2 regions of the Alsobacter sp. SYSU BS001988 genome follow, and region 2 is predicted to be linked to the other one. Evidence: predicted binding sites of a transcription regulator. Region 2 holds the regulator's gene; the other holds the start of a gene.
The links. Region 2 encodes LexA, which represses DNA repair genes until DNA is damaged. Its sites were predicted from a motif close to TGTTCNNNNTGTGTTCNG; they were not measured.

Region 1: ACYVO7_RS01665 (DNA recombination protein RmuC) is a predicted target of LexA. The motif match lies at 3,476-3,493, and genes of this name have one in related genera.

What each region holds. Positions count from the first base shown of each region.
Region 1 covers NZ_JBTAMK010000001.1:382,561-388,339, forward strand. Annotated here, with positions in the region: gene dapE (succinyl-diaminopimelate desuccinylase) at 1-490, shown strand, start outside; gene ACYVO7_RS01645 (hypothetical protein) at 597-1,181, shown strand; gene truA (tRNA pseudouridine(38-40) synthase TruA) at 1,192-1,929, opposite strand; gene fmt (methionyl-tRNA formyltransferase) at 1,929-2,858, opposite strand; gene def (peptide deformylase) at 2,903-3,415, opposite strand; gene ACYVO7_RS01665 (DNA recombination protein RmuC) at 3,527-4,726, shown strand; gene recR (recombination mediator RecR) at 4,734-5,336, opposite strand; gene ACYVO7_RS01675 (YbaB/EbfC family nucleoid-associated protein) at 5,340-5,660, opposite strand; gene ACYVO7_RS01680 (DNA polymerase III subunit gamma/tau) at 5,686-5,779, opposite strand, start outside.
Region 2 covers NZ_JBTAMK010000006.1:100,998-106,776, forward strand. Annotated here, with positions in the region: gene gltX (glutamate--tRNA ligase) at 1-267, opposite strand, end outside; gene ACYVO7_RS13705 (ComEC/Rec2 family competence protein) at 394-3,207, shown strand; gene lexA (transcriptional repressor LexA) at 3,234-3,932, opposite strand; gene ACYVO7_RS13715 (molybdopterin molybdotransferase MoeA) at 4,159-5,379, opposite strand; gene moaC (cyclic pyranopterin monophosphate synthase MoaC) at 5,411-5,779, opposite strand, start outside.

The sequences.
Region 1 (5,779 bases), on a different contig from region 2:
CGAGCCGCTCGACCACGGGACGGCGCAGTTCGGCCCCTCGAACCTGGAATTCACAACGGTGGACGTCGGCAACCCCGCCACCAACGTGATCCCGGCGGCGGCCCGGGCGGTGTTCAACATCCGCTTCAACGACCTGTGGACGGCCGAGACCCTGGAGAAGGAGATCCGCGCTCGCCTGGAGCGCGCCGCCGGGCCGCAGGCGCGCTACGAGGTCGCGTTCGACCGCTCCAATTCGCCGGCCTTCCTGACGCCGCCCGGGCCGTTCGTGTCCCTCGTCAGCGACGCCGTCGAGGAGGTGACGGGCCGGAAACCGGCGCTCTCGACCACCGGCGGAACGTCGGACGCCCGGTTCATCCGGGATTACTGCCCCGTCCTGGAGTTCGGGCTGGTCGGCGCAACCATGCACCAGGTCGACGAACGGGCCGAGATCGCCGACATCGAGGCGCTGACCCGGATCTACGAGCGCGTGCTCGCGCGCGTTCTCGGCTGAGACGGAAGGAACAAAGCGCATCACGTTCCGTTGAATGTGCCGCATGATGCTCGACAAAAGTCGTAGTCGAGTTACATTGTGCACTGCAGCATCGATGGAGCGCGACATGATCCTCAGCCTGGAGGAAGTCGGCCGATCGCTGGGAGGGGCCCTGAAGCTCCTCAACCGCGACCCGGCCGGTCTCGGCGCCTACGAGGTCTCTTTCGGGGCGTTCTGGCGATCGTTCGGGGCGATGCTGCTGGCGGCGCCGGCCTTCATCGTACTGCTGGCGGACGCCCGCCTGCAAGCCGGCCTGCCGCTCGAGGACGGGCTGTTCGAAAGCCCGCTCCTCGTCACCCGCGAAATCGTGCTGCTCACCGGCTGCTGGCTCGCCTTTCCGGCCGCAATGATCGGCCTCGTGCGCCTGCTCGGGCTGGAGCGCCGCTATGCGGGCTATGTCATCGCCTATAACTGGTCGGCCGTGGTCGCGACCCTGATCCTGTGCGTGCCGCATTTCCTGCATGTGCTGGGGCTCGCCACCAACGGGCTGGCGGCGCTGTTCCTCGCCGCCTTCGGGTTCATCGTCCTGCACTATCGCTGGTTCCTGGCGAAAGCCGCGCTCGGCGTGTCGGGCGGCGTGGCGGCCGTCCTCGTGCTGGTCGATGTCAGCCTCAACGGGCTGGTGACCGCCGCCGCCTCGCTGCTGGCCTGAAGCCGGCGCCCTAGTAGTCGACGCCGGTCAGGTAGAGCCCGCATGAGGGCGCCATGGGTCCGCATCGCGAACGGTCGCGCGCCTCCAGCGCCGCGGTCAGGTCCGCCTTGGACCAGCGCCCGGCCGCCACATACTGCAATGACCCCACCATGGAGCGCACCTGGTGATGCAGGAAGGAGCGCGCCGACGCGTAGACGCGGATCTCCTGCCCGACCCGCTCCACGTCGAGGCGCGACAGCGTCTTCACCGGGCTGGCGGCCTGGCAGTCTGAGGAGCGGAAGGTCGTGAAGTCGTGCATGCCCACGAGCGCCTGGGCGGCGTCGTGCATGCGCTCCGCGTCGAGCGGCCATTTCACGTGCCAGGCCCGGTCGGCGTCGAGCGCCAGGGGCGGCCGGCGGTTCAGGATGCGATAGAGATAGTGGCGGCCGCGCGCCGACATGCGGGCGTTGAAGCCGTCGTCCACGCGCTCGGCCGACAGGATGGCGATGGGGTGTGGGCGCAGATGCGCGTTGACGGCGTCGCGCACCGTATCGGTCGGCCAGTCGCGCGCGAGGTCGACATGCGCGACCTGGTGCGTGGCGTGCACGCCCGCGTCCGTCCGGCCCGCGCCCTGGATCCGCACCGTCTCGCCCGTGAACCGGCCGATGGCGTCCTCGATGCATTGCTGCACCGAGCGTCCGACGGCCTGGAACTGCCAGCCCACGAAAGGCGTCCCGTCATACTCGATGACGAGCTTGTAGCGGGGCATCAGCCGAACCTCGCCCCGGCCCGGACGGGCACGCCGCGCAGGAACTCCGCCGCGCTCATGGCGCGCGACCCCGCCCTCTGGACCTGCAGCACCTGCACGGCGCCCTGCCCGCAGGCGACCGTCAGGCCGTCGTCGAGGGCCTCCCCGGCCGGCCCGGAGCCCTCCGCCAGGCGGGTCTTCAGGATCTTCAGGCGCTCCGGCCCGCGGCCGAGGTCGACCAGCGAGTAGGCGCCCGGAAAGGGCGAGAGGCCGCGCACCTGGTCGTGCACCGCCTGGGCGGGGCGGGCCCAATCGATCCGCGAATCCTCGTTCTGGATCTTGGCCGCATAGGTCACGCCATCCTCGGGCTGCGGCGTGAAGGCGAGGGCGCCGCGCGACAGGGCCGCCAGGGCGCGGACCACCAGGTCCGCCCCGAGCTGCGCCAGGCGGTCGTGGATCTCGCCCGCCGTCGCGTCCGGGCCGATGGCGAGGCGCTCGACCATGCCGACCGGCCCCGTATCCAGCCCCTTCTCCATGCGCATCACGGCCACGCCGGTCTCCCTGTCGCCGGCCATCACGGCGCGCTGAATCGGAGCCGCGCCGCGCCAGCGCGGCAGGAGGGACGCATGCAGGTTGAGGCAGCCGAGCGGCGGGACGGCCAGGATGGCCTCCGGCAGGATCATCCCGTAGGCGACCACGACCGCCACATCGGCCTGCAGGGAGCGGAAGGTCTCCGCGGCCTCCTCGCCCTTCAGGGTCGCAGGCGTGAAGACCGGGATCCCGAACCGCTCCGCGGCGGCCTGCGCCGGCGAGGGCTTCAGCGCCATGCCGCGGCCCGCGGCCGCCGGGGCGCGCGTATAGGCGGCGACGACCTCGTGGCCCTGCCCGACGATCTCCGACAGGGTCGGCACGGCGAAATCGGGCGTGCCCATGAAGACGACGCGCAGCATCTGTCACCCGTGTTCAGGTCGGCCGCTGGCGCGGCGGGAACGGCTCAGGCTTCGCGCCGGGCCTGCTTGGCGAACTTCTTCATCACCCGGTCGCGCTTCAGTTTGGAGATGTGATCGATGAAGAGCCTGCCTTCGAGATGGTCGATCTCATGCTGGATGCAGGTGGCGAGCAGGCCGTCGGCCTCGATCTCGCACTCGGCTCCGCCCCGGTCGGTGAACCGCACCCGCACCTTGGCGGGACGCTCGACCTCCTCGTAGAAGTCGGGGATCGACAGGCAGCCCTCCTCGTAGACGGAGCGCTCCTCGGAGGTCCACAGCACCTGCGGGTTGATGAGGGCGAGCGGCTGCTTGTCCTCGCCCTCGCGGGCGAGGTCGACCGTGATCACCCGCTCAGGGACGCCGATCTGGATCGCCGCCAGCCCGATGCCCGGGGCGTCGTACATGGTCTCGAACATGTCGTCGATCAGCGGCGCGAGCTCGCGCGCGGGCTTGGCGACGGGCGCCGAGACGAGCCGCAGCTTGGAGTCGGGGATGATCAGGATCGGTCGGACAGACATGAAGGGCGCCGCTCTTTGAAAACGTGCCCGAGATAAACACTCGGGCGGCCAAAATCAAACCGTTCCGTTTTCGTTCTCGCTTCTGGGGCGAATCGCGGTACTGTGCCTCGCATGGATCGCGTCATCCTGATCGTCGGCGGGCACGCCGTCACCTGGGGCGAAGCCGTGCTCGCCCTCTTGGGCGCCGCGGTGCTGGGCCTGTTCTGGCTCGCCTTGTCGGCGGGCCGCGCCTCCCGCGAGCGCAGCCTCGAGGCGGCCGGCGCGATCGAGCGCCAGCGCGAGCTGGACGAAAAGCTGGCGGCGCTCACCCAGATCCAGTCCGAGATGACCGGCCGGATGCAGACCATCGGCGAGGTCTTCGGCAACCGGCAGGCCGACCTCGTGCGGCTGATCGCCGAGCGGCTGGACAGCCTGCAGAACCGGGTCGGAGACGGGCTGAACGCGACGTCGCGGCAGACCAGCGAGAACCTGAGCAAGCTGAACGAGCGGCTCGCCGTGATCGACGCCGCGCAGAAGCGCCTGACCGACCTCACCGGCGAGGTGCTGTCGCTGAAGGACATCCTGTCCAACAAGCAGACGCGCGGCGCCTTCGGCCAGGGCCGCATGGAGGCGATCGTCAGGGACGCGCTGCCGCCGGCGGCCTTTGAGTTCCAGGCCCTGCTCTCCTCCGGCCGCCGGCCCGATTGCGTCATCCGGCTGCCCGGCGACGACCGGCCGCTCGTCGTCGACGCCAAGTTCCCGCTCGAGGGCTTCACGGCCTTCCGCGAGGCGCAGGGGGACGAGGCGCGGCGCAGCGCCATGCAGCGGGTGCGCGCCGATGTCGGCGCGCATGTGAAGGACATCGCCGACAAATACCTCATCCCCGGCGAGACGCAGGACATCGCGGTGCTGTTCGTGCCGGCTGAATCGCTCTTCGCGGACCTGCAGGAGCATTTCGAGGACCTCGTGCAGCGCGCCCACCGGGCGAGGGTGCTGATCGTGTCGCCCTCGCTCCTCGCGATGGCGATCCAGGTCATGCAGGCCATCGTGCGGGACGCGCGCATGCGCGAGCAGGCGCACCAGATCCAGGCGGAAGTCGGCAAGCTGATCGAGGACGTCAAGCGCCTGCGGGAGCGGACGCTGAAGCTCGACGGGCATTTCAGGCAGGCGACCGAAGATGTCGGCATGATCGTCACCTCTGCCGACAAGGTCCTGAAGCGGGGCGAGCGGATCGAGGCGATGGAGTTCGAGGCGCCGGGCGCGAAGGTCGAGGCGGGGCCGCCGGCCGAGAGCCTGCCGAACCCCCTCGGGCGGAGCTACGGGGCCGAGTGAGGCGGCGTCAGAGCGCCGTGCGCTGCCGGAAGGCGGCCGCCAGCGTGCCCTCGTCGAGATAGTCCAGCTCGCCGCCCACTGGAACGCCGTGGGCCAGCCGGCTCACCTTGACGGGCAGATGCGACAGCAGGTCGGTGACGTAATGGGCGGTGGTCTGCCCGTCCACGGTGGCGTTCAGGGCCAGGATCACCTCCTGGACCCCGCCCTCGGCGACGCGCGCCACGAGCCTGTCGAGGTTGAGGTCCTTCGGGCCGACGCCGTCCAGCGCCGAGAGCGTGCCGCCCAGCACGTGATAGCGGCCATTGATCACCTGCGCGCGCTCCAGCGCCCACAGGTCGGCAACGTCCTCCACCAGGACCAGCACCGTGTCGTCGCGGCGCGGGTCGCGGCACAGCGTGCAGGGGTCGGACGTGTCGACATTGCCGCAGGTCGAGCACACCACGACGCGCTCGTTGGCGACCCGGATGGCGTCCGCCAGCGGGGCGAGCAGCTGCTCGCGCTTCTTGATCAGGTGCAGCGCGGCCCGCCGGGCGGACCGCGGGCCGAGCCCTGGCAGGCGCGCCAGGAGCTGGATCAGCCGCTCGATCTCCGGACCGCTGGTCGACGCCATGGATCAGAAGAGCTTCATGCCGGGCGGGATGGGCAGGCCGGCGGTGATCGACGACATCTTCTCCTGCGCGGCCCGGTCGGCCTTTCCGCGGGCGTCGTTCATGGCCGCGATGATGAGGTCCTCGAGAATGTCCTTCTCGTCCGCATTCAGCAGGCTGTCGTCGATCGAGACGGACTTGACCTGCCCCTTGGCGGTCATCGTCGCCTTGACCATGCCGCCGCCGGCCGCGCCCTCGACCTCGAGCGCTTCGAGTTCGTCCTGGAGCGCAGTCATCTTGGACTGCATCTCCTGGACCTTTTTCATCATGCCCATGATGTCCTTCATGTGAGGCTCCTGATCGCTGAGAGGGTCAGAGGTCGTCGTCGAAGCCGTCGAGGCCGAGGCCGGCCGGATCGATCCCGCCCTGCGTGAGGGCGGCTTCGACCGCCGCTTCGGCGTCCTCG
Region 2 (5,779 bases):
CTCGGCGACCTCCTTGTGCCGCGCGGCGCGGGCGAACTGGTAGACGACGTCGCCGTCCCAGGTGATCCCCAGCCACTGCAGCCCGTCCAGGATGGCCGCGATGGCGGGCTCCGTCGAGCGCTCGCGATCCGTGTCCTCGATGCGCAGCAGCATCTTGCCGCCGAAACGCTTGGCGTAGAGCCAGTTGAACAGCGCCGTACGGCCGCCCCCGATATGCAGGAAGCCGGTCGGCGAGGGAGCGAAACGGGTCACGACAGGTGCGGACATCGGGCGAAGGGTCTCGGGAAAAGACAGGGGCGGACGATGCAACTCCCCGTCGCTGGTCCGCAGGAGGCCGTCGTGTAGCATCAATGGCGGGCGAGGTTAAGGGCGCCCGCTTTCGGGATGCGCGGCATGGAACGAGGCCGTTCGCCAGCCGGCAGGGCGACGGCGATCGCCGCCGGCGCGGCGGGCGTCCTGGCCGGACTGCGGCCGGATGGGCGGAGCCTGCCGACCTGGCTCCTGGAGCTGGGCGCGTCCTTCGGCGCGGCGCTGCGCAGGCTCTTCCAGCGGGAGATCGAGGAGCGCCGGCTGTTCCTGTGGCTCCCGGTCGCGGCCGGCGCGGGCGTGCTGGCCTATTTCGCCGCGGAGCAGGAGCCGTCGTGGTGGGCCCCGGCGCTTGGCCTCCTCGTCGCGTCCTGCGGCGCCGTCGCAGCCCGCCCGCGCTCCCGGCCGGCCTTCATCGCCTGCGTGGCGGCCGCGGCGATCTTCGCCGGTTTTCTGGCCGCGGCGCTGCGCACGCTGGCGATGGCCGCGCCGGTGCTCGACAGAGTGCGGGTGGCCAGGCTCACCGGAACGGTGGAGGCGGTCGAGACGCGCATCTCGGGCGGCCGCCTGATGATCCGCCCCTCCAGCATCGAAGGCGTGGACGCCTCGGCCATGCCCTACCGGGTGCGGCTGACGACGCCCAACCGGCCGACCGCCCGGGCCGGCGACGTCGTCACGGCTACGGCGCGGCTGCTGCCCCCGCCGGAGCCGTCGCGGCCCGGAGGGTACAACTTCGCCCGGGACGCCTATTTCGGCGCGATCGGGGCCGTGGGCTCGCTGTCCGGCGCCATCGCGATCGCGCCGGCGCCGCCGGACGGCCCCTGGGATCGGCGCCTGTTCGCCGCCGTCGACCGGGCGCGCAACGCCATGACGGAGCGGATCGCGACCGCCATCGGCGGGGCGGCGGGCGGCGTCGCGGCGGCGCTGGTCACCGGCAAGCGCGGGCTCATCCCCGAGGAGGTGAACGACCATCTGCGGGCGGCCGGCATCTACCATGTCGTCTCGATCTCCGGCCTCCATCTCGTGCTGGCGGCCGGGATGGTGTTCTGGCTGGTGCGGGCCGGGCTGGCCCTCTGGCCCGCCGTCGCGCTGCGGCGGCCGATCAAGAAGTGGGCCGCCGCCTGCGCGATGGTCGCCGGAGCCGGCTACACGGTGTTCGCCGGCGGCGACGTGGCGACGGTCCGCTCCCTGGTCATGACCCTCGTGCTGCTCGGCGCGATGCTGGTCGACCGGCCGGCGCTGTCGATGCGCAACCTCGCTTTGGCGGCGCTTCTGATCCTGGCGATCGAGCCGGAGTCCATCCTGGCGCCGGGGTTCCAGATGTCCTTCGCCGCCGTGGCGGCGCTGGTCGCGGTGTTCGAGCGGCCCGGACATGGCGGCGCCGACCCGGAGGCGGGCAGCTTCACGAGCCTGGGCCTGCCGCAGGCGAGCCCCAAGGCGCCCCCGAGCGGCTGGATCGGGCGCGCCGTCGCGGGCGCGAAGCACCACCTCGTCGGGACCATGCTGTCGACTCTCGTGGCCGAGGCGGCGACCGGCGCCTACGGCCTCTACCACTTCCAGCGCTTCACGCCCTTCGGGCTTTTCGGCAACGCCATGACCCTGCCGCTGGTCTCGCTGATCGTGATGCCGGCCGCCCTGCTGGGCGCGATCGCCTATCCGTTCGGCCTGGACGGGCCGATCTGGCGGATCATGGGGCTGGGCGTGGAGGGCATGCTCCGCATCTCCGCGCGCATCCATGGCTGGTCGGGATCGACCCAGGCGGTGACGGCCTTCGGAGCCGGGGCGGTGCTGCTGCTCACGGCCGCGCTCCTGTGGCTGACGCTCTGGCGGACCGCGCTGCGGTGGCTGGGCGTGCCGCTCGGCCTTGCGGGCGTGCTTCTGGCGGCTCAGTCCCGCGCGCCCGACGTGGTCATGGCGCGGGACGGGCGCGCTTTGGCCGTGCGCGGGCCCGAGGGCCGGATGGTGATCGTCGGCCGGCAGGCCGGATCCTTCGTGACCGAGCAGTGGCTCAGGGCCGATGGCGACGTCCGCGGCGTCGGCGACCCCAGCCTCGGCGCCGGCGCGTCCTGCGATCCGCTCGGCTGCGTGGTCAAAATGGCGGACGGCGAGGCCCTGTCGCAGGTGCTCTCGGCGGCGGCCTTCGCGGAGGACTGCGGCCGCGCCGCCGTCATCGTCACCCCGCTCGCCGCGCCCGCCTGGTGCGACCGTCCGCTGGTGCTCGACCGGACGCGCCTCGCCGCGCTGGGCGCCGTGGCGCTGGTCCGCGAGGGAGAGGGTTTCCGCATCGAGAGCGAGCGCAGCCCTCAGCGGGACCGGCCTTGGATCCCGCGGCCCGCGGCGCCGCGCGAGCCCAGCGCCAAGGCGCTGGAGGCCGCGGCCGCCGCCCGCGCCCGCGCCGCGCAGGGCGGGACGCCCTCCCATGGCGAGGAAGACGACGAAGCGGCGGTCAGCGCGCCGATGGCTCCTGCTCCCGCACCGCCGGCCCCGAGGGCTCCGGCCGGCGCTCCCGCCCAGCCCGTCCGCAGCCCGCCGGCCGCCGCGCCTGCGGCTGAGGATGGGGGCGCGCAGACGCAGGAGGCGCGCCCGGCCGTGTCGCCGCCTTCGCGCAAAAAGAAAAAGAAGAGCAAGGCCACGAGCGCGCCGTCAGCGCTGGCGCCGGCGGAGCCGCGATCCGCTATTGGCGACGCCGAGCCTGCTGACGCCGCGCAGGCTGACGTCACGCCAGCGCAGGCCAAACCCAGCCAAGGTCCGCAGATCCCGTCGCCCAGAGCCAGGACGACTCGTGCGGCCCGCACCGCGCCGCCCGATCCGCGGACGGAACCGGCGGCGCCTGTCCAGCCGGCCCTGAGCCCCGAGGATGACGCCGATCCCGACCCCGATCCCCTCGACGGGAGAAGGTGACCGGCGCGACGCGTCCGAACCGAGGCTCAGTATTTGCGCAGCAGGCTCACCAGCTTGCCCTGGATGCGCACCCGGTCGGGACCGAGAACGCGGGTTTCGAAGGCCGGGTTGGCGGCTTCGAGCGCGATCGAGGAGCCGCGGCGGCGAAGCCGCTTCAGCGTCGCCTCCTCATCGTCGATCAGGGCGACGATGATGTCGCCATTGTCGGCGTTGTCCTGCTTGCGCAGCACAACGGTGTCGCCGTCGAGGATGCCCGCCTCGATCATCGAATCGCCGCGGACCTCGAGGGCGTAGTGCTCGCCGGAGGAGAGCATGTCCGGCGGCAGGCTGATCGTGTGGCTGCGCGACTGGATGGCCGAGATCGGCGTGCCCGCCGCGATCCTGCCCATCACCGGGATGGACACGTTCTGGTTAGCCTCTTCGCCCAGGACCTTGGGGCGGAGCTTGCCGAGATTGCCCTCGATGACGTTCGGGCTGAAGCGGCCCCGGGGCGCCTGACCCGGCACGGACTGCTCGGGCATCCGCACCACCTCGATGGCGCGCGCCCGGTTGGGCAGCCGGCGGATGAAGCCGCGCTCCTCCAGCGCCATGATGAGGCGGTGGATGCCCGACTTCGATTTCAGGTCCAACGCCTCCTTCATCTCGTCGAAAGAGGGCGGCACGCCGTCCTCGCGCAGGCGATCGTGGATGAAGCGCAGGAGTTCGTGCTGCTTTCGCGTCAACATCGCGCAAGGATCTCCGCTGTCCGACGGCGGCCGGGACCACCCGGCGACTCGTCAAAACAAATCACGAACAAACCATACATGTTCAGCCTGTGTTCCGCAATCGTCCCCCGCGATTCCGTCATGGAGGTCAGGCCGCCGCCCGCGCGGGGCGCGTCGCAGCGTCAGGCCGGCGGGCTTGGAAGCGGTCGGCCCGATGCCGCTGGCGTCGGCCGTCGGGCGCGCCTGCTCAGAGCCTCACGATGCGGCAGGGGTCCCCGGCCTTGCCGGGAGGGGCGTGGGGCTTGCGCACCAGGAGGCAGTCGGCTTGCGCCAGCACCCGCAGCATCGATGAATCCTGGCGCCCGAAGGGCGTGGCGCGGAGCTCGCCGCCGGGTCCGCGCTCCAGCGTCGCGCGCAGGTAGTCCTGGCGCGAGTCGTTGGCCGCGACGTCGGCGCCGAGCGTCGCCGTCTCGGTGACGTCGGCCCCGGCTTTCGGGTCGCCCTGGAGCGCGCGGATCAGTGGAGCGAGGAAGAGCCGGCCGCACACGATGGACGAGACCGGGTTGCCCGGCAGGCCCAGGATGGCCATGCCCTGCATGCGGCCGAAGATCAGGGGCTTTCCGGGCCGCATGGCGATGCGCCAGAAGCCCAGCGTCATGCCGCGCCGGGTCAGTGCGGACTGCACGAGGTCGTGGTCGCCCACCGAGGCGCCGCCGAGGGTCACCAGCACGTCCGCTTTCGCCGCCATCGCGGCCTCGATGGCCTCTTCCAGCGCCTGGAAGCTGTCGCCCGCGATGCCGAGATCGACAGGCGTTCCTCCGGCCCGGCGGACCATGCCGGCGATCGCATAGGTGTTGGAGGCGACGATCTGGTCCGGCCTCGCGGCCTCGCCCGGCCTGACGAGCTCGTCGCCCGTGGCCAGCACCGCGACGGTCGGGCGGCGCCGCACGCTCACCATGGGATGGCCCATGGCGGCGGCGAGCGCGACGCTGCGCGGGGTCAGCCGCAGGCCCTCGGCGAGCAGGGCGTCGCCCGTCGCGAAGTCCAACCCGGCCGGCCGGATGAAGCGGCCAGGCGACGGCGCCTCCATCACGGTGACGGCGCCGTCCGACGCGCGTGCGTTCTCCTGGATCAGGATGGCGTCCGCGCCGTCGGGAATGGGCGCGCCGGTGAAGATCCGCACCGCCTCGCCGGGCGCGACGGTGCCGCCGAAGGCCCGGCCCGCCGGCGCCTCGCCGACGACCCGCAACCGCGCTCCCGCCGCGGCGTCCGCGGCCCGCACCGCGTAGCCGTCCATCGCGGAGGCTGCGAAGGGCGGCTGGGTCCGCAACGCCGCGAGCGGCGCCGCCAAGGTCCGGTCCAGCGCGTCCGCGACGGGGACGTCCTCGGCCGGCAGCACCGGGCGGGCCGCATCCAGCACCCGCGTAAGGGCTTCGTCGACGGAGAGGAGCGGCTCGGATGCGGTCATGGTCAATCCTTCCGGGCCTTGCGCGGGGCGGTCATGACGAGCGGGCAGGGGCCTCTTCGGCCCGCCAGGAGCCGGATTTTCCGCCGTCCTTCCGGAGCAGGCGCACCGCCTCGATCCGCATGCCGCGATCGGCCGCCTTCACCATGTCGTAGACGGTGAGGCAGGCCACCGAGACCGCCGTCAGCGCCTCCATCTCCACGCCGGTCTGGCCGGACACCTTGACGACAGCGGTCACGCGGACGCCTGGCAAAGCCTCGTCGAGAACGAGGTCGACGGCGACCTTCGACACCATCAGGGGATGGCAGAGGGGGATCAGCTCATGCGTCTTCTTGGCCGCCATGATGCCCGCCACGCGGGCGACGCCGAGCACGTCGCCCTTCTTGGCGTCGCCGGCGCGGAT